Regions from separate parts of the Bradyrhizobium sp. 2TAF36 genome, predicted to be linked through region 1. Evidence: predicted binding sites of a transcription regulator. Region 1 holds the regulator's gene; each other region holds the start of a gene.
What was found. Region 1 encodes PhoB, which activates phosphate uptake and scavenging genes when phosphate is short. Its sites were predicted from a motif close to TGTCATNNANCTGTCAT; they were not measured.

Region 1 (8,208 bases):
CGGGTTTCATCGACACGCTTCAGGGCCAGGCCAAGGACGATCCCAAGGCACGCGAGCGGTTCCTCGGCATCATGCACAACCAGGCGACCCGGATGGCGCGCCTGATCGACGATCTGCTCTCGCTGTCGCGGGTCGAGCTGTCGGCCCATGTGCGGCCCGACACCCTGGTCGACCTGCTGCCGATCATCTTCCAGGTTGCCGACGGGCTCGAGCCGCTGGCGCGGGAGCGCCAGGTCGAGGTCGAAACCCATCTGCCTGAGACTCCGGTGATGATTGCGGGCGACCGCGAGGAATTGCTTCGCCTGTTCGAGAACCTGATCGAGAACGCGCTCAAATACGGGGCGTCGGGCGGACGTGTCATCGTGTCGCTGGCCGCCGCGGCAGCCACTGATGGAACTCAGGAAATCCGGGTCATGGTCCGTGATTTCGGACCCGGCATCGCGCCCGAGCACCTGCCGCGACTGACCGAGCGGTTCTACCGGGTCGACGTCGGTGACAGCCGCTCGCAGGGCGGGACGGGGCTCGGATTATCGCTGGTGAAACATATTCTTAACCGCCATCGCGGCCGGCTTTTGATCGAGAGCGTGCCCAAGCAGGGCGCCGTTTTCACGGCCTGTTTTCCCCAGGCGAAGACCGCGGCTCCAACCTGATATTCAAGCGATTTCAATCGCTTGGCCGTGTCATCCAGCTGTCACGAAACCTTCGTAAAAGCACAGCCGACCGCTCCTAAAGGGGCGGCACGGGGAGCGCGATCGGGCGCGGATGGCGCTTCGCTCCCCTGTATGGAGACCACCATGAATTTCATCAAAACTATCGTCGCTGCCGGCTTGGTCGCCGCATCGGCGACGGCGGCGTTTGCCGCCGATATCACGGGTGCCGGTGCGACGTTCCCGTTCCCGATCTATTCCAAGTGGGCTGACGCCTACAAGAAGGAGACCGGCAACGGTCTGAACTACCAGTCGATCGGCTCCGGCGGCGGCATCAAGCAGATCCAGGCCAAGACCGTGACCTTCGGCGCCAGCGACGCGCCGCTCAAGGCCGAGCAGCTCGAAAAGGACGGCCTCGTCCAGTGGCCGATGGTGATGGGCGCCATCGTTCCGGTCGTGAACATCGAGGGCTTGAAGCCCGGCGAGCTGGTGTTCGACGGCGAGACCCTGGCCAGCATCTATCTCGGCAAGATCACCAAGTGGGACGACGCCGCGATCAAGAAGCTCAATCCGAACGTGAAGCTGCCGTCGGACGCGATCACCGTGGTCCGCCGCTCGGATGGTTCGGGCACCACCTTCAACTTCACCAACTATCTCGCCAAGGCCAGCGCGGACTGGAAGAGCAAGGTCGGCGAGGGCACGGCGGTCGAGTGGCCGGTCGGCGTCGGCGCCAAGGGCAACGAAGGCGTGTCGGGCAACATCAGCCAGACCAAGAACTCGATCGGCTACGTCGAGTACGCCTATGCCAAGCAGAACAAGCTGACCTACACCGGTCTCGTCAACAAGGCCGGCAAGCCGGTGCAGCCGACGGTCGAAGCCTTCCAGGCCGCGGCTTCCAACGCCGACTGGGCCAAGGCTCCCGGCTACTACGTCATCCTGACCGACCAGCCCGGCGACAAGTCCTGGCCGATCACGGCGGCGACCTTCATCCTCATGCACAAGGATGCCACCGACAAGGCAGCCTCGCAGGAAGCCATCAAGTTCTTCCGCTGGGCCTTCAAGAGCGGCGGCAAGGCGGCTGAAGAGCTCGACTACATCCCGATGCCGGACCCGGTCGTCCAGCTGATCGAGAAGACCTGGGCTGCCGAGATCAAGAGCTAAGCGCTCTGTGTCCCGGACTGGGCGCCGGGATCTCACAAGACCTCCGCTCCGGATCGGCCTCGCGCCGCATCCGGAGCGCAAGACCAACAACAAGACCGACAACAAGCGTATATCAAACGGGCACAGGGGATCGGCGTGGCAGAGATGGCCGTTCAGAGCGATGTAATCGACGACGCCGGACCGTATGACCGCGCCAAGGCCTTGGGCGCCTTCAAGCTCGGCGACCTCACCTTCTACTGGATCACGCGGCTGTCCGCGATCTCGGTGCTCCTCATCCTCGGTGGCATCATCATCTCGCTGATCGTCGGCGCGTTCCCGGCGATGAAGGAATACGGCTTCGCCTTCCTGTGGACGCAGCGCTGGGCGCCGTCGGCAGATCCGCCCGTGCTCGGCGCGCTCGGCCCGATCTACGGCACGCTCATCACCTCCTTCATCGCGATGGCGATCGCCATTCCGGTCGGTCTCGGCATTGCGATCTTTCTGACCGAGCTCTGCCCGCAATGGGCGCGCCGCCCGATCGGCATGGCGATCGAGCTGCTCGCCGGCATTCCCTCGATCATCTACGGCATGTGGGGCTTCTTCGTGCTCGGCCCGTTCCTGGCCAACACGTTCCAGCCCTTCATGATCAAGATCTTCGACGGCGTCCCCGTGCTGGGCGCGATCTTCGCAGGCCCGCCGTCCTATCTCAGCCTGTTCAACGCGGCGCTGATCCTCGCCATCATGGTGCTGCCCTTCATCACCTCGATCTCGGTCGACGTGTTCAAGACGGTGCCGCCGGTGCTCAAGGAAGCCGCCTACGGCGTCGGCTGCACCACCTGGGAAGTCGTGCGCAGCGTGGTGATCCCCTACACCCGCGTAGGCGTCATCGGCGGTGTCATGCTGGCGCTCGGCCGCGCGCTCGGCGAGACCATGGCGGTGACCTTCATCATCGGCAACTCGTTCCGCATCTCGTCGTCGATCTTCGCCCCGGGCACCACGATCTCGGCGGCGATCGCATCGGAGTTCGCCGAGAGCGACGGCCTGCACCAGTCGGGCCTGATCCTGCTCGGCCTGCTGCTGTTCGTGCTGACATTCTTCGTGCTCGCGGCTGCACGGTTGATGCTGATGCGTCTTGAAAAGAAGGCGGGGAAGTAACATGAACCCGATCTACGCACGCCGCCGCCGCATGGACATCGTCATCCGTGTGCTCTGCCTGGCTGCCGCTGCCTTCGGCGTCACATGGCTCGCGCTGATCCTGATGACGCTGCTCTACAACGGCATTGCCGGCCTGAACCTGGAGCTCTTCGTTGCGGACACGCCGCCTCCGGGCTCGACCGAGGGCGGCCTGCGCAACGCCATCGTGGGTTCGATCATCATGACCGTGCTCGGCGTCGGCATCGGCGCGCCGCTCGGTCTGTTCGCCGGCACCTATCTCGCCGAGTACGGCCGCAACGACCGCCTGACCTCGGTGATCCGCTTCATCAACGACATCCTGCTGTCGGCGCCCTCGATCATCATCGGCCTGTTCATCTATGGTGCGGTGGTGGTGCCGATGCGCGGCTTCTCGGCGATTGCCGGCTGCCTCGCGCTTGCGGTGATCGTCATCCCGGTGGTGCTGCGCACGACCGAGGACATGCTGCTGCTGGTGCCGAACGCACTGCGTGAGGCGGCCTCGGCGCTCGGCGTGCCGCGCTCGCTGGTGATCAAGCGCATCGCCTATCGCGCGGCGCGCTCGGGCCTCATCACCGGCGTGATGCTGGCCACCGCCCGCGTCGCCGGCGAGACCGCGCCGCTGCTCTTCACCGCGCTGTCGAACCAGTTCTTCAGCCTGGGTCTGAACAAGACGATGGCGAACCTGCCGGTCACCATCAACAATTTCGTGCAGAGCCCCTACGCCTACTGGAAGCAGCTCGCCTGGAGCGGCGCGCTGCTCATCACCCTGACCGTTCTTGCCCTGAATATTGGCGCGCGCATTCTGAGCGCCGAGAGGACCGCAAAATGAGTGATCTTTCCGTATCGATGAGCGCGGCCGGTGGTTTGCCCCAGGCGCCGGTGCTGCCCGAAGCTCCGGCCAAGGTGACGGTGCGCAACCTCAATTTCTACTACGGCGAGCACCACGCGCTGAAGAACATCAATCTGGCGCTCGGCACCAACCGCGTCACGGCGTTCATCGGCCCGTCGGGCTGCGGCAAGTCGACCCTGCTGCGCATCTTCAATCGGATGTACGACCTCTATCCGGGCCAGCGCGTCACCGGTCAGCTCATGCTCGACCAGACCAACGTCCTCGACCCCAAGCTGGACCTCAATCTGCTGCGCGCCCGCGTCGGCATGGTGTTCCAGAAGCCGACGCCGTTCCCGATGACGATCTACGAGAACATCGCCTTCGGCATCCGCCTTTACGAGAAGATCTCGAAGTCCGAGATGGACGACCGCGTCGAGAAGGCGCTGCGCGGCGGCGCGCTGTGGAACGAGGTCAAGGACAAGCTCAACGCCTCCGGCCTGTCGCTCTCCGGCGGCCAGCAGCAGCGCCTCTGCATCGCCCGCACGGTCGCGGTGCGGCCCGAGGTGATCTTGTTCGACGAGCCCTGCTCGGCGCTCGACCCGATCTCGACCGCCAAGGTCGAGGAGCTGATCCAGGAGCTGTCCGAGAACTACACGATCGCGATCGTCACCCACAACATGCAGCAGGCGGCGCGCGTCTCCGACAAGACCGCCTTCATGTATCTCGGCGAGCTGATCGAGTTCGACGACACCAGCAAGATCTTCACGTCGCCGACCGACCGGCGCACGCAGGATTACATCACCGGCCGGTTCGGCTGAGGAGACGGAACATGGGTTCTGAACATACCGCAAAGGCCTTCGACACCGACCTCCAGGAGCTCACGCGCCTGGTCGCCGAGATGGGCGGCATCGCCGAGCGCATGATCGTCGATTCCGTCGACGCGCTGATCCGCCGCGACGTCGCGCTCGGCCAGCGCGTCGTGACCATCGACGCCGAGCTCGACGCGCTCCAGAAGAAGATCGAGGAGCGCGCCGTTCTCACCATCGCGCGCCGCCAGCCGATGGCGGTGGATCTGCGCGAGATCGTCGGCGCCATGCGCGTCGCGACCGATCTCGAGCGGATCGGCGACCTCGCCAAGAACATGGGCAAGCGCGTCGCGGCGCTGGAGACGGATTTCCATCCGCTCAAGCTGTTCCGCGGTCTGGAGCACATGACCGACCTCGTGCAGCAACAGGTCAAGTCGGTGCTGGACGCCTATGCCGCGCACGATCTGCCGGCGGCGATGGCGGTGTGGAAGGGCGACGAGGAAGTCGACGCCATCTGCACCTCGCTGTTCCGCGAGCTCCTCACCTACATGATGGAGGATCCGCGCAACATCTCGTTCTGCATCCATCTGATGTTCTGCGCCAAGAACATCGAGCGCATCGGTGACCACGCCACCAACATCGCCGAGACCGTGTTCTACATGATCGAGGGCCAGGCGATCACCGACAAGCGGCCGAAGGGCGACATGACGACCTTCGCCACGACGGTCCCGAACACTTAAGGAGCGACGAACACCATGGGCGCACGCATTATGGTGGTTGAGGACGAGGAAGCTCTCACCGAGCTTCTCCGCTACAACCTCGAAGGCGACGGCTATGACGTCGAGACGGTGATGCGCGGCGACGACGCCGACACCCGCCTCAAGGAGCACATCCCCGATTTGATCGTGCTCGACTGGATGTTGCCGGGCCTCTCCGGCATCGAGCTGTGCCGGCGGCTGCGCACCCGGCCCGAGACCAAGCAGCTCCCGATCATCATGCTCACCGCGCGCGGCGAGGAGAGCGAGCGGGTGCGGGGCCTTGCGACCGGCGCCGACGACTACATCGTCAAGCCGTTCTCGGTGCCGGAGCTGCTGGCACGCGTGAAGGGCCTGCTCAGGCGCGCCAGCCCCGAGCGGCTCGCCACGGTGCTCGCCTATGGCGACATCGAGCTTGACCGCGACAAGCGTCGCGTGGCGCGTTCGGGCCGGCCGATCGATCTCGGCCCGACCGAATATCGCCTGCTGGAGTTCTTCCTGGAGCATCCCGGCCGCGTATTCTCGCGCGAGCAGCTGCTCGACAGTGTCTGGGGCCGTGACATCTACATCGACGAGCGCACTGTCGACGTCCATATCGGCCGCCTGCGCAAGCTGCTCAATCTCGGCCGCGAGCAGGACCCGATCCGCACCGTCCGCGGTGCGGGCTACGCACTGGACGATCGCTTTGCGAAGGCGGAGCAGGCGTAAGCTTGGTGAGCTGCGGCCGCACCCTCGGTGTCGTCCCGGACAAGCGTAAGCGCAGGTCCGGGACACCCACAGCGAGTGGTTATTGTGTGAAAAGGTAACTCCGAGTCCCCGTAGCCACATCTTGCGGTGGTTAAGGGTCCCGGATCTGCGCGCGCTTGAGGCGCGCTTGTCCGGGACGACATCGGATTTGTTGAGCCGCCATCGTGTGACGGCTCCTTTCCGAGCTCAGAACGACCTCAGCGCGGACCCGGCTTCACCGGCGCGCGCCGGCGATCGGCCGCGGGCTGATACGCCACGCGCGAGTGCTGGGCGCAGTAGGGCAGGCCGGAGAGCGCCTTGCCGCCGCAGAAGAAGAAATCCGGGCTCGAGGGATCGCCGACCGGCCAGTGGCAGGTCGCCTCGTTCAGCTCCAGCAGCGACAGCCGCTGGCTCATCGGCACGACGTTGTCGTAGGTGACCGGTTCGGCCTCGACCTCGACTTCGAAGGCCTGCGCCAGCGCGGTGTTGCCGCGTGCGATCGGGCGGGTCACCCGCATCATGTGCTGGGCGGGGCGCGCCTTGCGCGGCCGCGGCGCTGCCGATGAAGGGCTCTTGGCGCGGCCCGACAGGCCGAGCCGGTGCACTTTGCCGATTACGGCATTGCGGGTCACATTGCCGAGTTCAGCGGCGATCTGGCTGGCCGAAAGTCCGGCCTCCCAGAGCTTTTTCAGCTGCTCGACGCGATCATCCGACCAGGTCAAAACGGTCATTGCACCCTTTCCTTCGCCGGCGCTTGCCATCCTGGCGGCCGCACGGCGAATGCCTAAGCTTCGAAAAACCCGTGCCGCCAGAATCCCTTAAGGCTCGCCGGGCGCACCAGATGCGCCCGAACGCTTACGCCGGTACATGAGGACTTAGAGGATCAGAACTGCTGCACGAGATGTCGTATCTGACAAGCCAAACGCTACAATATGGCGTGACTCACGCGCAAGAGTCCGCCGACTCGCTTCCACATGTTCCGTGGCGGAAATACGCAAAATCGCCACCGCAAGACTACGGATTCTGCGTTTCGCGAGGCTTTCCGGGCGGCATTGACACCGGTTTCACCAAGCATAAGATAGTCACACGTGCCGCCCTTAAAAGGCGGCACGTTTCGTTTTCCGGGCCGGTCAATGGTGCGTTGCGCAATGCACGCTCACACCGTCCGCAACATTCAAGTGATCGTCATGACTAACAGCGCAGCGCCGCATTTGCTCCCCGTTTTCGCCAGGTCCGACCTCGGTTTCGAGCGCGGTGAAGGCTGCTGGCTGATTGCGACCAATGGCGATCGCTATCTCGATTTCACCTCGGGCGTGGCGGTGAATGCGCTCGGCCATGCTCATCCTGCGTTGGTCAAGGCGTTGCAGGAGCAGGCCACCAAACTCTGGCACATGTCGAACCTGTTCCAGAGCCCGGACGGCGAGAAGCTCGCCGCGCGTCTGTGCAACGAAAGCTTCGCGGACTTCGTGTTCTTCTGCAATTCCGGCGCCGAAGCGCTGGAAGGTGTGATCAAGCTGGTCCGCCATCATCACTTCTCCAAGGGTCATCCGGAACGTTACCGCATCATCACCTTCGAAGGCGCCTTCCACGGCCGCACGCTGGCAACGCTCGCCGCGACCGGTTCGGCAAAATATCTCGAAGGGTTTGGCCCGCCGATGGACGGCTTCGACCAGGTCCCGCATGGCGATATCGAAGCCGTCAAGAAGGCGATCGGTCCGCAGACCGCCGGCATCCTGATCGAACCGATCCAGGGCGAGGGCGGCGTGCGTTCGGCAACGCCCGCCTTCCTGAGGGCGTTGCGCCAGCTCTGCGATGAGAAGGGCCTGCTGCTCGCGTTCGACGAGGTGCAGACTGGCATGGGCCGCACCGGCGATCTGTTCGCGCATCGCCGCACCGGCGTCACGCCTGACGTGATGTCGCTGGCCAAGGCGCTCGGTGGCGGCTTCCCGATCGGCGCGGTGCTGGCGACCGCGGACGCGGCTGCCGGCATGGGGCCCGGCTCGCACGGCTCGACCTTCGGCGGTAATCCGCTCGCGATCTCGGCTGCCAACGCCGTGCTCGACGTCATGCTCAAGCCCGGCTTCTTCGATCACGTGCAGAAGATGTCGCTGCTGCTCAAGCAGAAGCTCGCT
Region 2 (6,200 bases), on a different contig from region 1:
TGACATCGAGACCGCGGGGCTGATGCTTTGCGTCACGTCGTCGAAGGTCAAAATGGATGGGAGGCAACGATAGCATCATGCCCCTGTTTTGCCCGACGAGTCAAGTTTCCTTCGGTTAAACGTAAGTCATTGATCCGCCACGCCCCGGCTACTGTGCATGGGGTTGTTTTCGCAGTTTTGTTTGGAGCGGTTCGTCTGAAGAGCGCCGTTACGCGCTCTCCGTCTCCCGGTGCACGTCGTGCACCACGAGGCCCATGCCTTCGTCCGGCATCTTGATCCAGTCGCGGCGCTTCAGCGTGCGCTTGGTGTCCTCGTAGCCGCTCGTCCAGTGCTCGCGCATCGAGGTGCCCGAGAACTCATGGTCCTTGGCGTCGCCCTCATAGGCCTTCTGCTGGTAGATCAGGTGCAGGATCGCGATCTCCGGCATGCGGCGCAGGCTCGACTTGAGCTGGCGATCCTCGTCGGAGAGTTGCTCGTCCGGGACTTTCGCCAGGGCCTTGTAGAGCAGAACCTTGAGGTTGTGCGTGCGGCGGTAGACGTCGGTGTTGTGGCGCGTGCGCGAGGAATACATGATGTCCTTGTGGCGGGCCATCACATCCTGGATCGAGCGCGGCAGCACGCCCCGTGCGCTGAACAGGTCGACCTGGAACACCAGCGAGTTGAGCGCGTCCTCCTGGTCGAGCAGATGCTGGAGCGGCGTGTTGGAGACGATGCCGCCGTCCCAGAAATGATCGGTGCCGATCCGCACCATCGGCAGCGCCGGGGGCAGGGCGCCGGAGGCCATGATGTGCTCCGGCTCGATCTCGTCATGGGAATTGTCGAAATAGATGAAGTTGCCCGAGAGCACGTTGACCGCGCCGACCGCGAAGCGGACCTTCTTCTCGTTGATGAGATCGAAGTCGACGAGCTCCAGCAGGCTCTCCTTCAGCGGCATCGTGTCGTAGTAGCTGGTGGCGGTGCGCGCGCCGACCGGGCTGAACCAGGGATTGACCTGGTGCGGGGTGAAGAAGCCGGGCTGGCCCATCGCCGACGTCATCCACGCACTGGTGAGATTGCGCCACTGGCGGAAGATGTCGCCGTCGGGCGTGTAATGCCAGATCTTGCGATTGGTGATGCGCTCCCAGAAGATGCGCAGCGCCTCCAGCCGCTTCTCCGGCTTATTGCCGGCGATGATGGCTGAGTTGATCGCACCGATTGAAACACCGCAGACCCAGTCGGGCTCGATGCCGGCTTCGTGCAGCGCCTGGTAGACGCCGGCCTGGTAGGCGCCGAGCGCGCCGCCACCTTGCAGCACCAGCGCGACGCGGTCGCAGCGTTCGGGGCGCCAGCCCCGTGCGGGAGGCTGATGCGTCTGATGAGCCGGTTGCGACGTGCGGGCGTCCATGGGTGCCTCCTAGCGTGGACCAAACGATTGCGTCCGGCAGTGACGGCGTGATGACAATTTCAGCGCCGATGCATCGTCCGCATGCAGGCCGACCGCAGCGGGAATGGCGGGAGGTCGTGCGCCTGACGGAAATCCTTCACATCGCGGTCAATGACGGCGGCTAGCAATTTGCGATCCAGGCCTGACGCCGCCGGGCGGGCATCGCACACAGGAGATCAGGATGCGCAGGGAAGACGTGCTGAGACTTCCGTCCATGCCGGCGGCGGGGCCGAGCTATCCGGCCGGGCCCTATCGCTTCGTCAACCGCGAATTCCTCGTCATCACCTACGAGACCGATCCGGAGCTGATCCGCGCCGGCCTGCCTGAGCCGCTGGAGCCGATCGACCAGCCGATCGTGCATTACGAATGGATCAAGATGCCGGACTCCTCCGGCTTCGGCAGCTACACCGAATCCGGCCTCGTCATTCCGGCGCGCCTCAACGGCGAGGAAGTCAATTTCGTCTCGCAGATGTATCTGGATGATGATCCGCCGATCGCGGCGGGCCGCGAGATCTGGGGCTTTCCCAAGAAATACGCCCATCCGAAACTCGAGATCGTCAAGGATACGCTGACGGGCACGCTGGAATATGCCGGCCAGCTCGTCGCCATGGGCACGATGGGCTACAAGCACGAGAGCATGGCCGGCAACGGCGATCGCACCCGTGCGACGCTGTCGAAGACGCAGATCAATCTGAAGATGATCCCGGGCGTCGACGGCCGTCTCGAAGTCTGTCAGCTCGTCGCGATCAACCTCATCGACATCGTGCCGAAGGGCTCCTGGATGGGGCCCGGCCGGCTGCATCTGGTGCCGCATGTCAACGCACCGGTCGCGGATTTCCCGGTTCGCCGCTGCCTGGGCGCGCACCACTACATCGCCGATCTCACGCTGCCATTCGGCCGCGTCGTGCACGACTACGTCAAGGAGGCCGAGGCGGTGGCCGCGACGGGGCTGGCCGCGGAGTAGGGCGGCACCATCATCAAACTGTAACAAAGCCGTAATTGAGTACCCGTGAGAGGTCCGGAAGATGCCGTCAGCCATCTTCCGGAGCGGGGCATTTGTTGACGGTTGGGGTTGGCCATGGCTGAGCCGGCGAAGCTTGTCAGCGCGATATCGGATTCCGTGCCGGCCATTCCCGGCCTGGTCTGGGCGTTCCGGCTGCACCGCGACGGCAGTGCCGAGGCGCTGCCGATCGACCAGCCGATCGAGTTCAGCCATGACGGCCGGCTCTGGCTGCATTTCAACCTGACCGATGCGCGCGCACGGCCCTGGATCGCAGCGTCACAGCTGCCGCCGCTCGCGCGCGACCTCCTGCTGTCCAACGACACTTTCCAGCAGCTTCACGTCATCGACCATAGCGTTTACGGCGTCTTCTCCGATCTCGTGCGCGACATCGACAGCGCGACGGAAGAGACCGCGTTCCTGCGTTTCGCCATGACCGAGCATCTTCTCGTCAGCGGCCGGCATCAGGCGCTATGCTCGGCCGATGCGACGCGCCGCGTGCTCGAAGGTGGCTACCGCGTCGACAACGTCGCCCATCTCCTGGAAAAGATCGTCGACGAGGTCGCCGACACGCTGGACCGGATGACGGACAAGCTCGGCCAGGAGATCGACGACATCGAGGAACGGATTTTGGCCGACGACGCCAAGCCGGAGATGCGCCGCAATCTCGGCCGGCTGCGTCGGACTTGCGTCAGGTTGCATCGCCAGCTCACTGGCCTGCGCGTGCTGTTCCACCGGCTCGATCAGAAGAACACCGATCATCTCGCGCCGGCCTTGCGCATCCACGCCGGCAAGCTGGCGCAGCGGCTGGACGGGCTCGATCACGACATCGTCGAGCTCCGCGAACGCAGCCGCCTGCTCGAGGAGGAGCTGCGCTTCAAGAACGAGGAGGAGAGCAACCACCACCTCCACACGCTCTCCATCGTGACCTCGCTGCTGCTGCCGCCGACCCTGATCACCGGCATCTTCGGCATGAACACCAAGGGCCTGCCGCTCACCGATGTCGAGAGCGGATTTCTCTGGGCGGCGCTTCTGATGGCCTCGTCGGTGGGGGCAGCCTATCTGTTCATGCGGCGCACGGGTATCTTCAGGTAGCGTACGCAGCCGGTATCAGCCGTGATCGGGACGTCCCACAGATTTCCGCTGCGAAATGCGGCCGCGATCGTGCTGGCCTCAACGGTGGCGAGCACCGGCGCGTTCGCCGGCGCCAAGGACGAAAGCGCGGCCGAATGGCTGGCGCCAAAATGGTTCAACGAATGGCATGACGGACTCGCCAACAAAGGCCTGAATTTCGGCGCCACCTATATCGCCGACAACATCACTAACGTCTCCGGCGGCGTGAAGCGTGGCGCCATCCATTTCGGGCGCCTCGATCTCTCGGTCGATGCCGATCTCGACAAGCTCGTCGGCTGGACCGGCGGCCGCTTCTACGCCAATGCGTTCGTGATCTACGGGCAGGGACTGAGCCGCAACTACGTAATGAATCTCGCCACCATCAGCGAGATCGAGGCATTGCCGGACCAGCGGCTCTACAACGCCTATTTCGAGCAGAGCTTCTTTGGCGATCGCCTGAACATCAGGGCCGGCCAGCAGGCCGCCGACGTCGAGTTTTTCGACAGCCAGACCGACGACCTCTTCATCAACGGCACCTTCGGCTGGCCCGCGATCAAGGCGAGCAACCTTCCGGCCGGCGGCCCGGCACCGCCGATCGCTGTGCCCGGTATCCGCATCAAGGCGGCGCTGACCGACAACATCACCGCGTTCGGTGCGGTGTTCAACGGCGATCCGTCAGGTCCGGGCGATCAGGATCCGCAGCTGCGCGACCATCATGGCCTGGCGTTCCGCGTCAACGATCCGCCGTGGGTGATCGGGCAGGTCCGCTTCAACTACGACATCGATATCGGCGGCCGGCCGCTCGCCGGCAATTTCACGCCGGGCGCCTGGAAGCATTACGGCTCGTTCGACAGCCAGCGTTTTACGGCCGAGGGGCTCTCGATCGCCGATCCCGGCGGAAGCGGTGTACCTGCAAGACTTCGCGGCAATTACGGTATCTTCGCCGTCATCGAGCAGGTGCTCTATCGCCCGCCGGAGGTGAAGGACAACAGCACGTCAGCCTCGATCCCGGGCGTCACCGCGTTCGGCCGCATCGCCTACAGCCCGCCGGACCGCAATCTGATCGACCTTTATGTGGACGGCGGCATCGGCTTCGTCGGCTTCACGCCAGGCCGTCCGCCCGATCGCTTCGGCGTGGCAATGGCCTATATGCGGATTTCGAACACCGCGCGCAATCTTGACATTGATACGCAGGCTTCCACCGGCATCCAGAGTCCGGTGCGCAGCAACGAGACGCTGATCGAGATGATCTATGAGGCGCATATCAAGCCGGGCTGGCTGATCGCGCCTTACTTCCAATACGTGTTCCGCCCCTCCGGCGGCATCCCCAATCCGAACGATCCGACCGGCGTGTCGCGGATCGGTGACGCCGCAGTGTTCGGCGTCACCACCACGATCAGGTACTAGGCCATCGCCGGCTTCGGCTCGGCCTTCGGTTGCCGCGACAGCGCCAGCACGATCAGCGAGGCGAACACGCAGAGCGCGCCGGCGATGAAGAACGCGGGCAGGTAGCTCTCATAGACCGTCCGCGAGAAACCGGCGCCGAACGCCGCGGTGCCGGCGCCGAGCTGATGGCCGGCAAAGATCCAGCCGAACACCAGATTGGCGCGCTCGGGTCCGAATTTCTGCGCGGTGAGCCGCACCGTCGGCGGCACCGTGGCGATCCAGTCGAGCCCGTAGAACATTGCGAACAGCGACAGCCCGTAGAACGAGAAGTCGCTGAAAGGCAGGAAGATCAGCGAGAGCCCGCGCAGGCCGTAGTACCAGAACAGCAAATAGCGGTTGTCGTAGCGGTCCGACAGCCAGCCCGACATGATGGTGCCGAAGAAGTCGAAGATGCCCATCGCGGCGAGCAGGCCTGCCGCCTGCACCTGCGGGATGCCGAAATCGAGGCACATCGGGATCAAATGCACCTGGACGAGGCCGTTGGTCGACGCGCCGCAGACGAAGAAGGTCGCAAACAGGATCCAGAACGCGCGCGATTTCGAGGCGTCGCGCAGCGTGCCGAGCGCCACGCCCGTGATCGAGCCATGGCTGACCGGCGGGGCCGGCAGGGGCTCGGTGCCTTCGTCGCCGAACGGGCGCAGGCCCACATCGCTCGGCCGGTCGCGCATCGCGAGGAGAACCGCCACGGCGGAGACGCCGAGCGCGATGCAGACGAAGCCGAGCGCGAGCCGCCAGCCGTAACGTTCGGTCAGGCTTGCGAGCAGCGGCAGGAATACGAGCTGGCCGGTGGCGACGCTCGCGGTCATGATGCCGACGACGAGGCCGCGCCGCGCGGCGAACCAGCGCGTCGCGATGGTGGCGCCCAGCACCAGCGCGGTCATACCGGTGCCGATGCCGATCACGACGCCCCACAGCAACACGAGCTGCCAGACTTCAGTCATGCCGAGCGAAAGGACCAGCGCCGAGACCACGATGAGCTGTGCGGTCAGCGTGACGTTGCGCAGGCCGTAGCGGTTGAGCAGGGCGGCCGCGAACGGCGCCATCAGCCCGAACAGGATGAAGCGGATCGACAGCGCGGAGGAAATCTGCGCCGTGCTCCAGCCGAACTCGTGCTGAAGCGGGACGATGAACACGCCGGGCGCGCCGACCGTGCCGGCGCTGATCAGCGCGGTGAGGAAGGTCACGCCGACCATCACCCAGCCGTAGTGGATATTGCGG
Region 3 (6,786 bases), on a different contig from region 1:
TGGCTGTTCGACAAGCCGGTCGAGATGAAGCCGTCGAAGGTGTCGAAGCTCAACACCGCCGCCCAGGTGGCCTACGCGGCGCTGGTGCTGGCCTCCCTCGCTTTCGGCTTCAAACCGGCGCCCTATGATATGATCCTGATGGGCCTCGTCACGGTCTTCACGCTCTCTTCCGTGTCGCTCTATCTCGTCGAGTGGCTGCGGCACATGAGCACGATCGAGGCCAAGTAGCACGATCGAGGCCAAATGAGCCGGGATGCGGCCCCGCAAAAGGCCAACTCCCGCTCGATGAAGTCGAATCTCTTCAAACGAAGCCGGCGTGCCGGCACGGAGCACAGCAAGCGTGGCAGGCCGCGTTCACCCCCGACAATTGGCATTCTCTCTTCCGCACGCGGAGAGCCTCAGCCGGGATAATTTCCYCGAAGGCCCCGCCAACGAAGCCGGTCTTGCCCTCATCGATGCCTGGCCGGAATGGCCGAACCGGATCATGTGGCTGGCCGGCCCGGAAGGAAGCGGCAAGAGCCATCTCGCCGCGATCTGGGCCGAGGATTCCGGCGCCCGCTCGACCACAGCCAATGGGCTGACCGCCGAAAACGTCCCGGGCGCGCTCGCCACCGGCGCGCTGGTGGTCGAGGATCTCAAGGCAAAAGAGTTCGACGAGCGGGCCCTGTTTCATCTGATGAACCTCGCCCGCGAGGATGGGGCCTACCTGCTCTTCACCGGCCGCGAGGTACCGGCGTCGCTCGAGATCGAGCTGCGCGATCTGCGCTCGCGGCTGCGCGCGGTTCCTGTGATCTCGCTGCTGCCGCCCGACGACCAGCTCTTCCGCGGCCTGATCGTCAAGTTCTGCGCCGACCGCCAGCTCACCGTGGATGAGAGCGTGGTCAGCTATCTCGCCACCCGCCTGGAGCGGTCTTCGGCGGCCGCACGGGGGGCCGTTGAGCTGCTCGACAGCGAAGCCCTGCGCCTCGGTCGCCCCGTCACGCGGGCGCTGGCCGCCGAGCTGCTTCGGGACGCCTGACCCTTCCACCCTGGCTCCAAGGCCGCTTGACGCGGCGCAGCGGCGGAACATCAATGTCATCGAAACGTCATCGGACTAACACATGCTCCCGCCGGTTTTGCGCATAAGTCGCAAATTGGGGCGAACTGGATGGATCGACTTCTGATGGACTCTGCGCAAGCTGTTGAAATTAAAGAAAAAGCCCCGGAGACCGAGGGCCTGCCGGCGATTGCCTCAAGTCCCGAGCGCTTCATCAATCGCGAGCTCTCCTGGCTGCACTTCAACCGCCGCGTCCTGGAAGAAGCGGTCAATCCCAGCCACCCCATGCTGGAGCGGGTGCGATTCCTGTCGATTTCAGCGAATAACCTCGACGAATTCTTCATGGTTCGCGTCGCCGGCATCAAGGCCCAGGTGCGCGAAGGCATTGCCGAGCGCGCGCCCGATGGCCTGACGCCGTCCGAGCAGCTCGCGCTGATCAACCGCACCGTCTCGCAGCTCGCCTCCGACCAGCAGGCGATCTGGCGCGACCTGCGCAGCACGCTGGCCGACGTCGGCATCGCACTGGTCGACGGCAAGGACGTCACCAAGGCGGAACGGACCTGGATCGAGGACTACTTCCTCAACAACGTGTTTCCGCTGTTGACCCCGCTCGCGATCGACCCGGCTCACCCCTTCCCGTTCATTCCGAGCCTCGGCTTCACCATCGCGCTCCAGCTGACGCGCGCCGCCGACGGCAAGCAGATGAACGCGCTGATTCGTATGCCCGGCAAGATCGACCGCTTCATCCGGTTGCCGGCCGAGGGCAAGGTCGTGCGGCTGATCTCGCTCGAGCAGGCGACCGGGCTGTTCATCAACCGCCTGTTCCCCGGCTACAATCTCCACGGCCAGGGCGCCTTCCGCATCATCCGCGACTCCGAGCTCGAAATCGAGGAAGAGGCCGAAGACCTCGTCCGCCTGTTCGAGACCGCTCTGAAGCGCCGCCGCCGCGGGTCGGTGATCCGGCTCGAGATCGACGGCAAGATGCCGGAGGAGCTGCGCAGCTTCGTGCAGCATGCGCTGTCGGCCGCCGACGACGAGGTCTTCCTGGTCGACGGCGTGCTCGCCATGAACGAGCTCTCGCAGCTCACCCGCCTCGACCGGCCCGATCTCGAATTCACCCCTTACGTACCGCGCCATCCCGAGCGCGTGCGCGAGCATGGCGGCGACATCTTTGCCGCGATCCGGCAGAAGGACCTCGTCGTCCATCATCCCTACGAATCCTTCGACGTGGTGGTGCAGTTCCTGCAGCAGGCCGCCCGCGATCCCGATGTCGTCGCGATCAAGCAGACGCTCTACCGCACCTCCAACAATTCGCCGATCGTGCGCACGCTGGCGGAAGCCGCCGAAGCCGGCAAGTCCGTCACCGCGCTGATCGAATTGAAGGCGCGCTTCGACGAGGAGGCCAACATCCGCTGGGCCCGCGACCTCGAACGCGCCGGCGTGCAGGTCGTCTACGGCTTCCTCGAACTGAAGACGCACGCGAAGCTCTCGATGGTGGTGCGCCGCGAGGGCGGCGGCCTCACCACTTATGTCCACACCGGCACCGGCAACTATCACCCCGTCACCGCACGTATCTACACCGACCTCTCCTACTTCACCTCGGATCCGACCATCGGCCGCGACGCGGCGCGCGTGTTCAACTTCATCACCGGTTATGCCGCGCCGAGCGATCTGGAAAAGATGGCGGTGTCGCCGCTGACGTTGCGCAAGCGCATCATCGAGCACATCCAAGGCGAGACCGCGCATGCGCGGCATGGCCGACCCGGCGCGGTCTGGATGAAGATGAATGCGCTGGTCGACCCCGACATCATCGACGCGCTCTACGAGGCCTCGCAAGCCGGCGTCCAGGTCGAGCTCGTCGTGCGCGGAATCTGCTGCCTCAGGCCCGGCATTCCAGGCCTGTCGGAGAACATCCGCGTCAAGTCGATCATCGGGCGCTTCCTGGAACACGGCCGAATCTACTGTTTCGGCATGGGCCAGGGCCTGCCGAGCGCGAAAGCGGCTGTGTATATCTCCTCGGCCGACATGATGCCGCGCAACCTCGACCGCCGCGTCGAGGTGCTGTGTCCGCTGCAAAATCCCACGGTGCATCAGCAGGTTCTCGAACAGATCATGGTCGCGAATCTGAAGGACAATGAGCAGAGCTGGCAATTGTTGCCGGACGGGTCCTCGACGCGTATGAAGACCGCGAAGGGCGAGGAGCCTTTCAACGTCCACAACTACTTCATGACAAATCCGAGTCTATCTGGCCGTGGAAAGTCGCTCAAGGAATCCTCGCCGCGCCGTCTCACGCGCCGTAATGAACGTCATCAGTCTTGATCCGGGATCGAGGACGTGAAGCGGCCGCGTAAGCGCGGCTCGAGCGTCGCGGTCATCGATATCGGTTCCAACTCGGTCCGTCTCGTCGTCTACGAGGGACTGACGCGGAGCCTCATTCCGATCTTCAACGAGAAGACGCTGTGCGGCCTCGGGCGCGAGGTGCAGAGCACGGGCCTGCTTGCGCCCGATGCCGTCGACAAGGCGCTGACCTCGCTGAAGCGGTTCCGGGCCCTGTGCCGCGTCATGCAGGTCGGTCGCGTGTTTGCGATTGCGACCGCAGCCTGCCGTGACGCCTCCAACGGCCCCGACTTCATCGCGAAAGCCGAGCGCATCTGCGCCGTGAAGATCGAGATCCTGTCGGGCCCGCGCGAGGCGCGGCTGTCGGCGCTCGGCGTGATCTCCGGCATCCATCATCCCGACGGCATTGTCGGCGATCTCGGCGGCGGCTCGCTCGAGCTGATCGACGTGCGCAAGAACAGCGTGCGCAGCGGCGTGACGTTGCCGCTCGGTGGCCTCGCGCTCCAGGACCTCGCGCACAAATCGCTCAAGCGCGCCGACCGCATCGTGCGCGAGGAGCTCGACGAGGTGCCGCAACTCACCGCCGGCCGCGGCCGCACCTTCTACGCCGTCGGCGGCACCTGGCGCGCGCTGGCGCGCATCCACATCATCCAGAGCGGCTATCCGCTCCAGGTAATGCACGGCTACTCCATTTCCGCAGCTGAAGCGCTGGACTTTTCGCGTCGGCTCCGCCGGCTTGCGGCCGCCGACATGCTGGCCGACATCGAGATCGTCGCGGATGCCAGGCGCCCGCTCCTCACCTATGCGGCGCTGGTGCTCGAGCACATCATCCGCGTGGCGAAACCCAAGTCCATCGTGTTCTCGACCTTCGGCGTGCGCGAGGGCCTCTTGCACGAGAAGCTATCGGAGTCCGAGCGCAACAAGGACGGGCTGATCTGCGCCGCGGAAGAGCTCAATCAGCTGCTGTCGCGTTCGGCAAAGCACGCCCGCGAGCTGATCGCCTGGACCGACCGCCTCGCGCGCGTGGTGAAGCTGCGCGAGACCGAGGAGGACCGCCGCTTGCGCCACACCGCGTGCCTGCTCTCCGACATCGGCTGGCGCGTGCATCCCGACCATCGCGGCGAGCAGACGCTGAGCCTGGTCGTCAACGGCAATTTCGGCGCAATCACCCACACCGAGCGCGCCTTCGTCGGCCTGTCCGTGTTCTACCGCTATGCCGGCCTGAGCGAGGAGAACCAGCCGCCGGTGACCATGCAGGAGCTGCTGACACCGGCCCAGCTCGAACGCGCCCGTCTGCTGGGCGCGGCGTTCCGCGTCGCCCATCTGATCTCGGCGGCACGCCCGGGTGTGCTGCCGGCCACGCATTTCCGCAGCCAAGGCCGCAATCTGATGCTGGTTTTCGAGCACCGGCTCGTCGACCTCGTCGCCGACCGCGTCGGCAGCCGCTTCCGCGCCCTCGCCCGCCTGATCGGCCGCTCCGGCTCGATCGTGCGGCGCTAGAGCATGATCCGGAAAAGTGCGCAGCGGTTTTCCGAAAAGATCATGCTCAAACAACAACCTAAAGCGCGATAAGGATTCATTCCAAGCTCATCGCGCTTTAGACCCGCTGGCCGGTCCTGATCCTCCCCGGACGTTTCTTGAGCCACATGATCCCGCCGCTGATGAACAGGGCGAGAGGTGCGAAGCCGGCTGCGAACACGAACAGGCGCCCGATCAGCCCGAACGTCGCGCCGTTATGGATCCAGAGCTGTTCGGCCAGATAGCGATCCCCCATCGACATCGCGGCCGAAGTGCGATCGTGCACCACTGCGCCACTCCATGGATCGAGCCAGATCGCCCCCCGGGCACGTACCGCGGGATCAGCACCCGCGGCCCGCAACTGCACCCGCCACGTGTTGCGCGTTTCGGTGGGCGGGCTCAGCATGGCAACCGCCATGCCCGGCTTGGCCGCTTGCGCGCTCCGCATGATCGCGTCGGGTGATAGCGGCGGTGTCCCCGTCGGGGGCGGCGCTTCGATCCGCGGCGACGGATCGGCTGTCGGTTGCGACACAAGGCCAACGATGGGACGCACGACGTCGGGAAAAATGATCCCGACGCCGGTCATCGAGATCACCGTGAGCGCGAGCAGCGCCCAAAAGCCGGCCGTGCCGTGGACGTCGAAAACAAATCGAAGCAGCGAAACGTCCTTCCGGACCGACACCGATCGCCAGAATCGACCCGGCCTCGGCCACCACAAGATGACGCCTGACATGGCCAGGCCGAGCAGCATGAACCCGGCAACGCCGACCAGCTCTTTGCCCCACCACTCGTAGAGCAGCAGCGTGTAGTGCAGACGATAAACCTTAAGGGAGAACGCGTTGACGTAGTCACGCCGCCCGAGCACCTTCCCGTTCGAAGGATCGACCATGGTCGTCCAGCGATTCGGGTAGCGGCCTTTCGCAGTTTCATGCGCATGTATCACGACCCAGACCGGCCAGGTCCGATCCGGCGCGAGGATCGTGGCTATCGGCGCGGGATCCGCTGCCGCGGCCGCGCGCATCACCTCGCTCAACGTAGCCTCTCGTTCCCGACCGGCGGGAGCGTAAAGCGCCGGGTTCAGGGCGGCGTCGATTTCCCGATAGAAGACGATGAAGCTTCCCGTGAGGCCGATCAGCACCACGACGATGCCGCCGAGCAATCCGAGCCATCGATGAACCCACAGAAGCCCGCGCCGTGCGCGTCCGGTGAGGTTCGGGGCCGGCAACATCGCCGTTGCACGCGTCAAAGCCGACCCGCCTCAGAAATCCGTCGACATCGACAATAGCAGGGTTCGCGGGACACCTTGCGACAATGCGGAGAAGCTCGCCACGCCAGCCCAGTAATTGGTATCGAACACGTTCTGAACCAGGGCCCGCAGCGTCACCGGCCGGTTGTTGATCCGCGTGTTGTAGCGGGCACCCAGGTCGAGCCTCGTCCAGGCCGGAACGACCTGCGTGTTCGCCGCATCCAGATATTGGTGTCCCGTATAGATGGTGTTTGCGACCAACGTCAGTCCGGGTGCGAACGGCGTGTCCCATTCGGCGGACAGGTTTGCCTGCACCTGAGGCACACCGATCGGCGTCTTGCCGAGATTGGTTGGCGTGCTTGTCTTTGTCAGCTCTGCATCGATCAACGTCACGCCGCCAAGGACTCGTATGCCCGGCTGCACCTCTCCGAATACGGTGAACTCCAGGCCGCGATTGCGCTGTTCGGCGTCGGCCCGGAAGATCTTGTCGACCCCCAATTGTCCCGACGGCTTGGTGATCTGGAACACGCTGATCGTGGTGGCCAGCATTCCGAAGTCGACCTTGACGCCTGCCTCGTGCTGCTTGCTGAAGTAAGGCGCAAGAACTTCCCCCTGATTGCTCGCGGTCGTCGGTGCGACATCGCCCTTG
Region 4 (8,208 bases), on a different contig from region 1:
TCGCGGTCCTTCCATTCGCCAACCTGTGCCCGGATCCGGAGCAGGACTATTTTGCCGACGGTATGGTCGAGGACATCATTTCGGGACTGTCGCGTTCGAAGTCTCTTTTCGTCATCGCGCGACATTCGACTCTGGCCTACAAGGGCAGGGCGATCGACGTCAAGCAGATCGGTCAGGAGCTGGGCGTTCGCTACGTGCTCGAAGGCAGTGTGCGCAAGGCCGGCAATCGAGTCCGAATCGCCGGTCAGTTGATCGACGCGGCGACCGGCCTGAATCTCTGGACGGACCGGTTTGACAGTGAGATCGAAGATCTTTTCGACCTGCAGGATCGGCTGACGAGCAGTGTCATCGGCGCAATCTCCCCGCGACTGGAGCGCGCCGAAATCGAGCGCGCCCAACGCAAGCCGACCGACAACCTTCAGGCTTATGACTATTATCTTCGGGCATTTGCCTCGTTCTTCAAATTTACCGAGGAAGCAAGCATCGAGGCTATCGAGCTCGCAAGAACTGCCCGCGAGATCGATCCCGAATTCGCGCGTGCATACGCGCTCGGCGCCCGTTGCTATGTCCTGAGGAATGTTTTCGACTGGATCACTGATGAAGCCCATGAACACAGTGAAGCCGCGCGGCTGGCGAGGCGGGCGGTCGAGCTTGACCCGAACGATCCGTCGGTGCTTGCGATGGCCGGACACGCGCTCTCCCAGGTGGCAGGCGAGGTCGAGGAAGGCGATGCTCTTCTCGTGCGCGCGATCAAGCTGGACCCAAACCTCGTCATCGCACGACATTGGAACGGTTGGAGCCAACTCTGGCTTGGTCGCGGTGACGCCGCAATCGAGCAATTCAACACCGCATTGCGTTTGAACCCGCTTCATCCGCATGGGGGCGCCAATGCCCAGACGGGCTTGGCTTACGCTCATTTTCTTGCTGACCGTCATGATGACGCCTTGGCTTGCGCGGCAGCCGCCATCAGGCTGATACCGATCTTTCCGCCTGCGCAATTCATTCTGGCGGCATGCCATGCGGCGTCAGACCGGATTGGGGAAGCCCGGCGGATTTGCGACCGTGCGATGCAACTATGTCCCAATAAGCGTATCGATGCGTACACACGGCGATACCGCCGACGGGAAGATGTCGAAAAGCTGACGCAAGCGCTCCGGGTTGCCGGCATGCCGGAATGAGCGTGCGCGGCCACCTCGCGGCGTGCGGAATCGAAAAGGCCGGACGCTCCCTCCGGCGCCCGGCCTTCGCGTACGAAGCAGCCTTGAGGTTACTTCGTCACCTGGCCGCGGATCTCGCCGCCCGGATTGGCCGCGGTGTGGATGTTGACGTAGAGCTTGCCGGCGAGCAGATCGGCGGCCTGCGCATCGGTCAGCGTTGCCGAGCCCTCGACCGGGCTGGAGGTCGCGTTCGGGATCGCGACCGCGACGCCAGCGTTCTTGCCGGCCTCGGCCGGCCCGTGGAAGTGGGCGGCTGTTGCCGGGCCGGACAGACCGGAATAGGTGACCTTCCAGGACAGCTTCTTGCTGGCGGCATCATAGTCCAGATCGGCGGTTCCGGTGCCGCTGGTGGTGGTCGCGGGCACCTCGGACTTGCCGTCGAGCGTTGCTTTCAACTTTTCGGCGCCGGCGGGGGCTGCAAAAGCTGCGGCGCCCAGCGCGACCATGGCGATGACGGTCTTGTTCATAACATTCTCCCTGAGACCTCGTTGGCCTGCCAACCTTCCAACATTGGCCGTTTCAGTTTATTCCCGTTTCCGGCCGGGGCGGGCTAAATTCTTCGTGGCTGGAGCCGCGTGGACATCGGTCATAAGTTCGCGGCAAGCAATGAATGGATCTGCATGTTGCAACGAACAATTGTCGTGGCGCTGCTTGCCGCGGTCGCTGCTGCGGGCGTCTATTGGTGGCTCAGCGCGCCGGTGGTGGCGGCCGGTGCCGCTGCCACGCCTGCCCATGTCCCCAATCTCGCCAATGGCGAGGTGATGTTCAACGCCGGCGGATGCGCGTCCTGCCATGCCGTCCCCGACCAGCCCGATCGCACCAGGCTCGGCGGCGGCGTCGCGATCAAGTCGCCGTTCGGAACGTTCTATGCGCCGAACATCTCCTCCGATCCGACCTACGGCATCGGCAAATGGACCGACGCCGATTTCGTCAACGCGGTCATGCACGGGGTCTCGCCGGACGGACAGCATTATTTCCCGGCGTTTCCCTACACGTCCTATCAGCACGCCAGGCGCGAGGACGTGCTCGACCTCTTCGCCTATCTGAAAACGCTGTCGCCCGTCGCAGGCAAGGTGCGTGACCACGACGTGCGCTTTCCGTTCGACATCCGGCGCAACATCGGCATCTGGAAATTCCTGTTTATGGACGGAAAGCCCTTCGTCGCCGACGGCACGAAGTCGCCGCAATGGAATCGCGGCGCCTATCTCGTCAACAGTTTCGGCCATTGCGCCGAATGCCACAGCCCGCGCAATGCGCTCGGCGGCATCATTTCCGGAGAACGCTTTGCCGGCGGCCCCAATCCGGAAGGCGAGGGGTGGGTGCCCAACATCACACAGAAGCGTCTCGGCGAGTGGAGCGCGAAGGATATTGCCTATTTCCTCAAGACCGGCGAATTGCCCGACGGCGACAGCGTCGGCGGCGCGATGACGCGCGTGATCAAGAACACCTCGCAATTGCCGGACGAGGATCTCGCGGCGATGGCGGAGTACATCAAATCGCTGCCGCCGGTCGACGGGCCTCCGCGGCCGAAACGCAAGGAAGGCAGCTAGTCTAGGGTATGTAGCGGAAGTATGCGGCTTTTTGGGGAGGCTCAGGGAAGCCCCGGATTTCAACTAGCCGTGGTGGAGGCTTGCCTTCCATAAGTAGTATCGCAAGATCGTTAAGCACATTTCGTGTTGTGGCGAACGTGTTATGATTTAGTCCGAACAGTTCATCTCCAATTAGACTGACATCAATCGTCCAAAGTCCGGGCAAAACAACTGGCCCGGCATCAGGTACATCTCCTGCGCGCGGGATACCTCCGGCAATACGCTTCGATAGCTGCAAGGCCTTGTCGTTCTTGGATGCGTAAAGTGTAAGCCCCTTAGTGACCTTTGCAACGCCGGAAATGTCTTGAACAAACATGTCTCGGTCCACATCGGGGGCGACCATAATCAACTGCGCGATAGCCGTGGGTGATCGTGTCGCTGCGCTATTTGATAGGGCCTCAACTGCGATCAAGTTCCCCATACTGTGAGCTATCACATCGATGTTGTCATATCCGGCTTTGTAAAGATCGTCGATCACGCGAAGAAAGGCCGTGCGCGAAGCCAACGCGCTTTCTTTGTCATAGAGATAGTCCGCGATATCCCCGCGAGACGGCCATGAGAATAAGACTGTGGTGCCTCTGAACTGAAGATCCCAAGTTATCTGCGCTGCCCGGAAGACGGCGTCGCGGAATTTGGTATTGAAGCCATGGACAAACACGAGAGCCTTCTTCTTTTTCGTTGACGCTAGCGTTCTTATCCATTTCGCTTCGTCTGTTTTCTCGATGCTGCGAATAGTAAAATGCTTCGTTGGGTCAAGTGTGTCTCTTCTCAATTCAAATCCGAAGAGCTTAAGGCTCGGGGGCAATTCTATGTTTCCGATGTGGTGTCCTTCAGGCACCCGGACGCGAACGATCCCGACACTCAGATCAGGGTTGCGCTCGCCTGTGTAGCCGCTGACAGCAGTCCAGCCGTTTAAGCTGTAGACAGGAGGTCCATCGCTTGTGAATGCGGGCTGGGGATGGCCTTCGACATCGGGGGGAGCGTCCGACTGTTTGCGGTTCGTTGCATAGAAAAACTCAACGATACGTGTGTCGATTCTGGAGTCTTGAATTGCGCCGCCTTGGGTATCCGGGTCTATTTTTGTGCCGCCGGGTTTAATCGTTGGCCTGATCGGGGCTGCTATCACATCAAAAGGCGCGCGCCATGGCTCATCATCTGCCAGCGTGACGGGCCTAAACCTCTCGATAGAAATCCATTGAACTGAGTTGGAATCAGTGAGGAACTTCCAGTAACTCTCATACTGTGTATTCTGAATCAAAAAAGTCACGCTATTTGGCTCGCGCTCGCGCTCCGATGCCGATAGGCAGCCTCGTAGCCGGTCCGAAAAGCGAGCGTATCTCCCAACGAAATTTTTGGCAGCTTCCGGCTGAACAATTGCCGGCATTCGCTCTGGGGCCTTCCGCGAAAACGCTTCGCAAATTTGAAGGACGTCTCGCTCGGCGACGATCGGTTGCGCGTAGCTGCTCCCGAAGCTCGTTGCGAAAGCAATTGACCAAACAGCCAAGTATTTTAACCAATGCTGGGGCACGGCACACCCCTCAAAATGAAAATGCAAGAGACCGAGCAGGCGTTCGTCGCGGAGTTTCTCTTCGTCCAGTGGGGGCTCCCGAGCGGCCCCGCTCGGTAGTATGCAGTCGTTGTCGGACTTCGGCTGTTGAGAGTTGGGAAGGTCGGGCCTCATTGCCGCGCTCCAGCAAAGGTGTTGCAGCTCTTCACCAATCCAGTTGTGTAACCGACATCGAACCAATGATGGCGCTGCGCGGCGCTGCCATGAGTGAACGAGTCAGGCACTACGTACCCCAAGGCACTCTTCTGCAGGGTGTCATTGCCCAGTGCTTCTGTCGTTCGAATTGCCGCTGCTATGTCGCTCGCGTTGATCTTCGCTTTCTCTTTAATTTTACGCGCCCAAATGCCGGCGAGACAATCGGCCTGCAACTCGAGAAGAACTTGTAACCGGTTTCTCTCCGCCTCCGTTTCCATGCTCTCTTGGAGCTGGCGCACTTTTGGCATAATTCCCAGCAAGTTCTGAACGTGATGTCCGATTTCGTGGGCTATCACATAGGCCTGAGGAAGTTGACAGTCGGCGCCGCTCGAATCGCAGGCATGAAGTTCAGTCTGCATCTCTTGGAAGAACGATAGGTCGAGGTAGACCTTCTGATCATCAGGACAATAGAATGGTCCCATGATTTTCTCGGCTAATCCGCAGGCTGCGTAGGTGGCGCTTGTGTACAGAACGAGACGGGGTGGCCGATAAGTTAGGCGATCGGATGCGAAGATTGCCTGCCAGACCTCCTCCGTGCTGCCCAGAACTCGCGAAACGAAGAGATACATCTTGTCGCGCGGTGCACCGGTCTGGTCGCCCGACTTCGCTGGAAGCTCAGCATAAAGCCACTCGGCTTGCGCGTCATCGCTACTCGTTGTTGCCGTGAATCCTTCACCGAATAGGCGAGCCCGCATGAAGCTGCCAACCTCGATCTCTTCAGTTTGAGCCACGCCATGACGTTGGAGCGGCTGGACGGTTATTGGCTCGTGATAGCCGACCGTCATTTCCGTCGGAGGAGTAAATACAACTGAACCCGGACCAATCTTGTCGACTTGGTTACGGAGGATGGCAGCGGGGTCTATCGGTGCTGGGCGAACTGCCCAGGCTAAGCCGCCTGTGCAAAGCGCCCAGACAGCAACAGCTATCGAAACAAGCGGTCCTTTGGGCATTGCCGGCCCCCGGCGCTCACGATCCGTGCGAAAAGAGCATTCCAGGGTTGTATGTTCAATGAAATGTTTCACACTTTGCGCGCGGCATAAGTGCACGCGGTCGGGCGCCGAATTGTTCCTCCGCGGACCTAAGCGCGTGGGCTACGATGCAAAGGCCCCAACCGCTTGGAGACTATCCGTTTTTTGACCGGACATTGGCGCGATGTCGACGCGGCCGTCATCGATGAAGCGCGTTGAGCCTTGCCAGCGCAAGAGGGTGTCAGCGCTGGATGATGTGCGCGATGGTTAAAATCCGAAGAACTCACTTTGAGCACAATTGGTCCGCTGCGCTGTCTCGGAAGCGGACTTTCCATCCGGCCCTCTGTGAGTGCAAACCCTAGCTTGCGCCAAACGCCTTGAAGGTGATGATGGTGAGGGTGTCCTGGATGCCCGGCAGCACCTGCACCTTCTCGTTGATGAAGTGGCCGATGTCGGTGTCCTTGTCGACGTAGAACTTCACCAGCAAATCGTAATGGCCGGCCGTGGAGTAGATCTCGGAGGCGATCTCGGCTTCGGCAAGCGCGTTGGCGACCGTGTAGGACTGGCCGAGCTTGCATTTGATCTGGACGAAAAAAGGAACCATTGCAGTCACTCCGAAGCATATCTGGCGGCTAATAGGCCAAAACCGGCCGGATTTAGCAAGCGAACTTGCGGGCGACCGGGGTGCGCGCTAGGACGGGGCGATGGCCTCAAAAACGCGGAAAATCGCCCCATGACGACGCCTGTGGCGCTCACCATCGCCGGCTCCGATTCGAGCGGCGGCGCCGGCATCCAGGCCGACCTGAAGACCTTTACCGCGTTCGGCGTCTATGGCGCCTCCGCCATCACGGCGCTGACGGCGCAGAACACAAAAGGCGTCACCGGCATCCACGCGGTGCCCGCCGACTTCGTCACCGCGCAGATCGATGCCGTGTTTTCCGATCTCGAGGTCGGCGCGGTGAAGATCGGCATGGTGGCGCAGGCCGCCAGCATCGATGCGATCGCAGCGGCGCTGTCGCGCTGGATGCCGGGGCATATCGTGCTCGATCCCGTGATGGTCGCAACCTCGGGCGATCGCCTGCTCGCCGCGGAGGCGGTGGAAGCACTGCGCAAGAAACTGATGCCGCTGGCGTCGGTGATCACGCCGAACCTGCCTGAGGCTGCGGCTCTGCTCGACGAGCCCGTCGCTGCAAGCGAGGCCGAGATCGAGAGCCAGGGGCGCCGGCTGCTGGCGCTGGGCTGCCGCGCGGTCCTGATCAAGGGCGGGCACGGCGAGGGCGCCGAAAGCATCGACTATCTCGTCGATGCCGAGAGCACGATCGCGCTTGCGGCGCCGCGGGTCGCCACCCGCAACACCCACGGTACGGGGTGCTCGCTGTCCTCGGCCGTCGCGTCCGGGCTTGCCAGGGGTGAGGATCTGGAGCGCGCCGTGCGGAACGCCAAGGCCTGGATCAGCGCAGCGATCGCGGCCGCCGACCGCTTCAGCGTCGGCCACGGCCACGGGCCGATCCATCATTTCCACAAATTTTACTGATCCGGGCCGCGAGCGCACCGCCCGCGGCGCGCGCGACCGCTGCCGTTAACCTGTTCGGCCATCGGTTCCGGGGTCTTGCGGAGGCGGCTACGGCGTCATGTCGCCTGATTGTCGCATGCGACTGATATTCGCGGGGAGGGCGAGGCAAGGTCTGATTCGTATCTGAGGGTGCCTCAAGGGTTCAATCTGTCATCCCCCTGTCACGGGACATTGGTTACAGGCTGGCGCATGGGAAGTTACGATGTGAGTGACGAGAGCCCTGAAAGGCGCTTTCGCACGTTGTTCATCTCCGACGTTCATCTCGGAGCCCGCGGTTCTCAAGCCGACCTGTTGCTCGACTTCCTGCGCTACCACGATGCCGACACGATCTATCTCGTCGGAGACATCGTCGACGGCTGGGCGCTGAAATCGAGCTGGCACTGGCCGCAGTCGCATAACGACCTGGTCCAGAAGCTGCTGCGCAAGGCGCGCAAGGGCGCCAAGGTCATCTACATTCCCGGCAATCACGACGAATTCCTGCGCAACTATTACGGCACGCATTTCGGCGGCATCGACGTCGTCGAGAACACCGTCCACACCGGCGTGGACGGCAAGCGCTACCTCGTCATCCACGGCGACATCTTCGATCTCGTGGTGCAGAACGCGCGCTGGCTCGCCCATCTCGGCGACAAGGCCTACGACTTCGCGATCCAGATGAATCGCTTCGTCAACTTCTTCCGGCGCATGTTCAAGGTGCCCTATTGGTCGCTGTCGCAATGGGCCAAGCAGAAGGTCAAGAACGCCGTCAACTATATCGGCGCGTTCGAGCAGGCGCTCGCCGCCGAAGCGCGGCGTCACGACGCCGACGGCGTGATCTGCGGCCACATCCACTATGCCGTGATCCGCGACGAGGCCGGCATCCGCTACATGAACTGCGGCGACTGGGTTGAGAGCTGCACGGCGCTGGTCGAGCATGACGACGGTCATTTCGAGATCATCACCTGGGCGGATCAGGCGCGGAAGCCGGCACCGGTCCCGCAGGTCGCAGCAAGGGCCGCTTGATGCGCATCCTGGTCGCGACCGACGCCTGGCACCCGCAAGTCAACGGTGTGGTTCGGACGCTGACCAAGCTCGCAGACGCAGCCAAGGGGTTCGGCGT

Region 2: the regulator PhoB is predicted to act here: its motif matches at 1,424-1,440, upstream of AB4Z51_RS11795 (acetoacetate decarboxylase).
Region 3: the regulator PhoB is predicted to act here: its motif matches at 1,073-1,089, upstream of AB4Z51_RS04240 (RNA degradosome polyphosphate kinase).
Region 4: the regulator PhoB is predicted to act here: its motif matches at 7,258-7,274, upstream of AB4Z51_RS02335 (UDP-2,3-diacylglucosamine diphosphatase).

The regions. Positions count from the first base shown of each region.
Region 1 covers NZ_JBFRFR010000011.1:46,567-54,774, reverse strand. Annotated here, with positions in the region: gene AB4Z51_RS08410 (ATP-binding protein) at 1-650, shown strand, start outside; gene pstS (phosphate ABC transporter substrate-binding protein PstS) at 795-1,808, shown strand; gene pstC (phosphate ABC transporter permease subunit PstC) at 1,953-2,942, shown strand; gene pstA (phosphate ABC transporter permease PstA) at 2,944-3,789, shown strand; gene pstB (phosphate ABC transporter ATP-binding protein PstB) at 3,786-4,607, shown strand; gene phoU (phosphate signaling complex protein PhoU) at 4,619-5,335, shown strand; gene phoB (phosphate regulon transcriptional regulator PhoB) at 5,351-6,058, shown strand; gene AB4Z51_RS08375 (GcrA family cell cycle regulator) at 6,295-6,807, opposite strand; gene AB4Z51_RS08370 (aspartate aminotransferase family protein) at 7,264-8,208, shown strand, end outside.
Region 2 covers NZ_JBFRFR010000016.1:99,961-106,160, forward strand. Annotated here, with positions in the region: gene AB4Z51_RS11790 (patatin-like phospholipase family protein) at 209-1,384, opposite strand; gene AB4Z51_RS11795 (acetoacetate decarboxylase) at 1,605-2,387, shown strand; gene AB4Z51_RS11800 (transporter) at 2,502-3,518, shown strand; gene AB4Z51_RS11805 (carbohydrate porin) at 3,540-4,943, shown strand; gene AB4Z51_RS11810 (MFS transporter) at 4,940-6,200, opposite strand, start outside.
Region 3 covers NZ_JBFRFR010000005.1:110,336-117,121, reverse strand. Annotated here, with positions in the region: gene AB4Z51_RS04250 (CDP-alcohol phosphatidyltransferase family protein) at 1-228, shown strand, start outside; gene AB4Z51_RS04245 (chromosomal replication initiator DnaA) at 341-1,018, shown strand; gene AB4Z51_RS04240 (RNA degradosome polyphosphate kinase) at 1,163-3,355, shown strand; gene ppx (exopolyphosphatase) at 3,371-4,873, shown strand; gene AB4Z51_RS04230 (PepSY-associated TM helix domain-containing protein) at 4,971-6,137, opposite strand; gene AB4Z51_RS04225 (TonB-dependent receptor) at 6,150-6,786, opposite strand, start outside.
Region 4 covers NZ_JBFRFR010000003.1:73,676-81,883, forward strand. Annotated here, with positions in the region: gene AB4Z51_RS02300 (winged helix-turn-helix domain-containing tetratricopeptide repeat protein) at 1-1,178, shown strand, start outside; gene AB4Z51_RS02305 (CHRD domain-containing protein) at 1,268-1,684, opposite strand; gene AB4Z51_RS02310 (c-type cytochrome) at 1,838-2,767, shown strand; gene AB4Z51_RS02315 (alpha/beta hydrolase) at 2,769-4,487, opposite strand; gene ypfJ (KPN_02809 family neutral zinc metallopeptidase) at 4,484-5,518, opposite strand; gene AB4Z51_RS02325 (Lrp/AsnC ligand binding domain-containing protein) at 5,895-6,140, opposite strand; gene thiD (bifunctional hydroxymethylpyrimidine kinase/phosphomethylpyrimidine kinase) at 6,270-7,070, shown strand; gene AB4Z51_RS02335 (UDP-2,3-diacylglucosamine diphosphatase) at 7,299-8,111, shown strand; gene AB4Z51_RS02340 (glycosyltransferase family 4 protein) at 8,111-8,208, shown strand, end outside.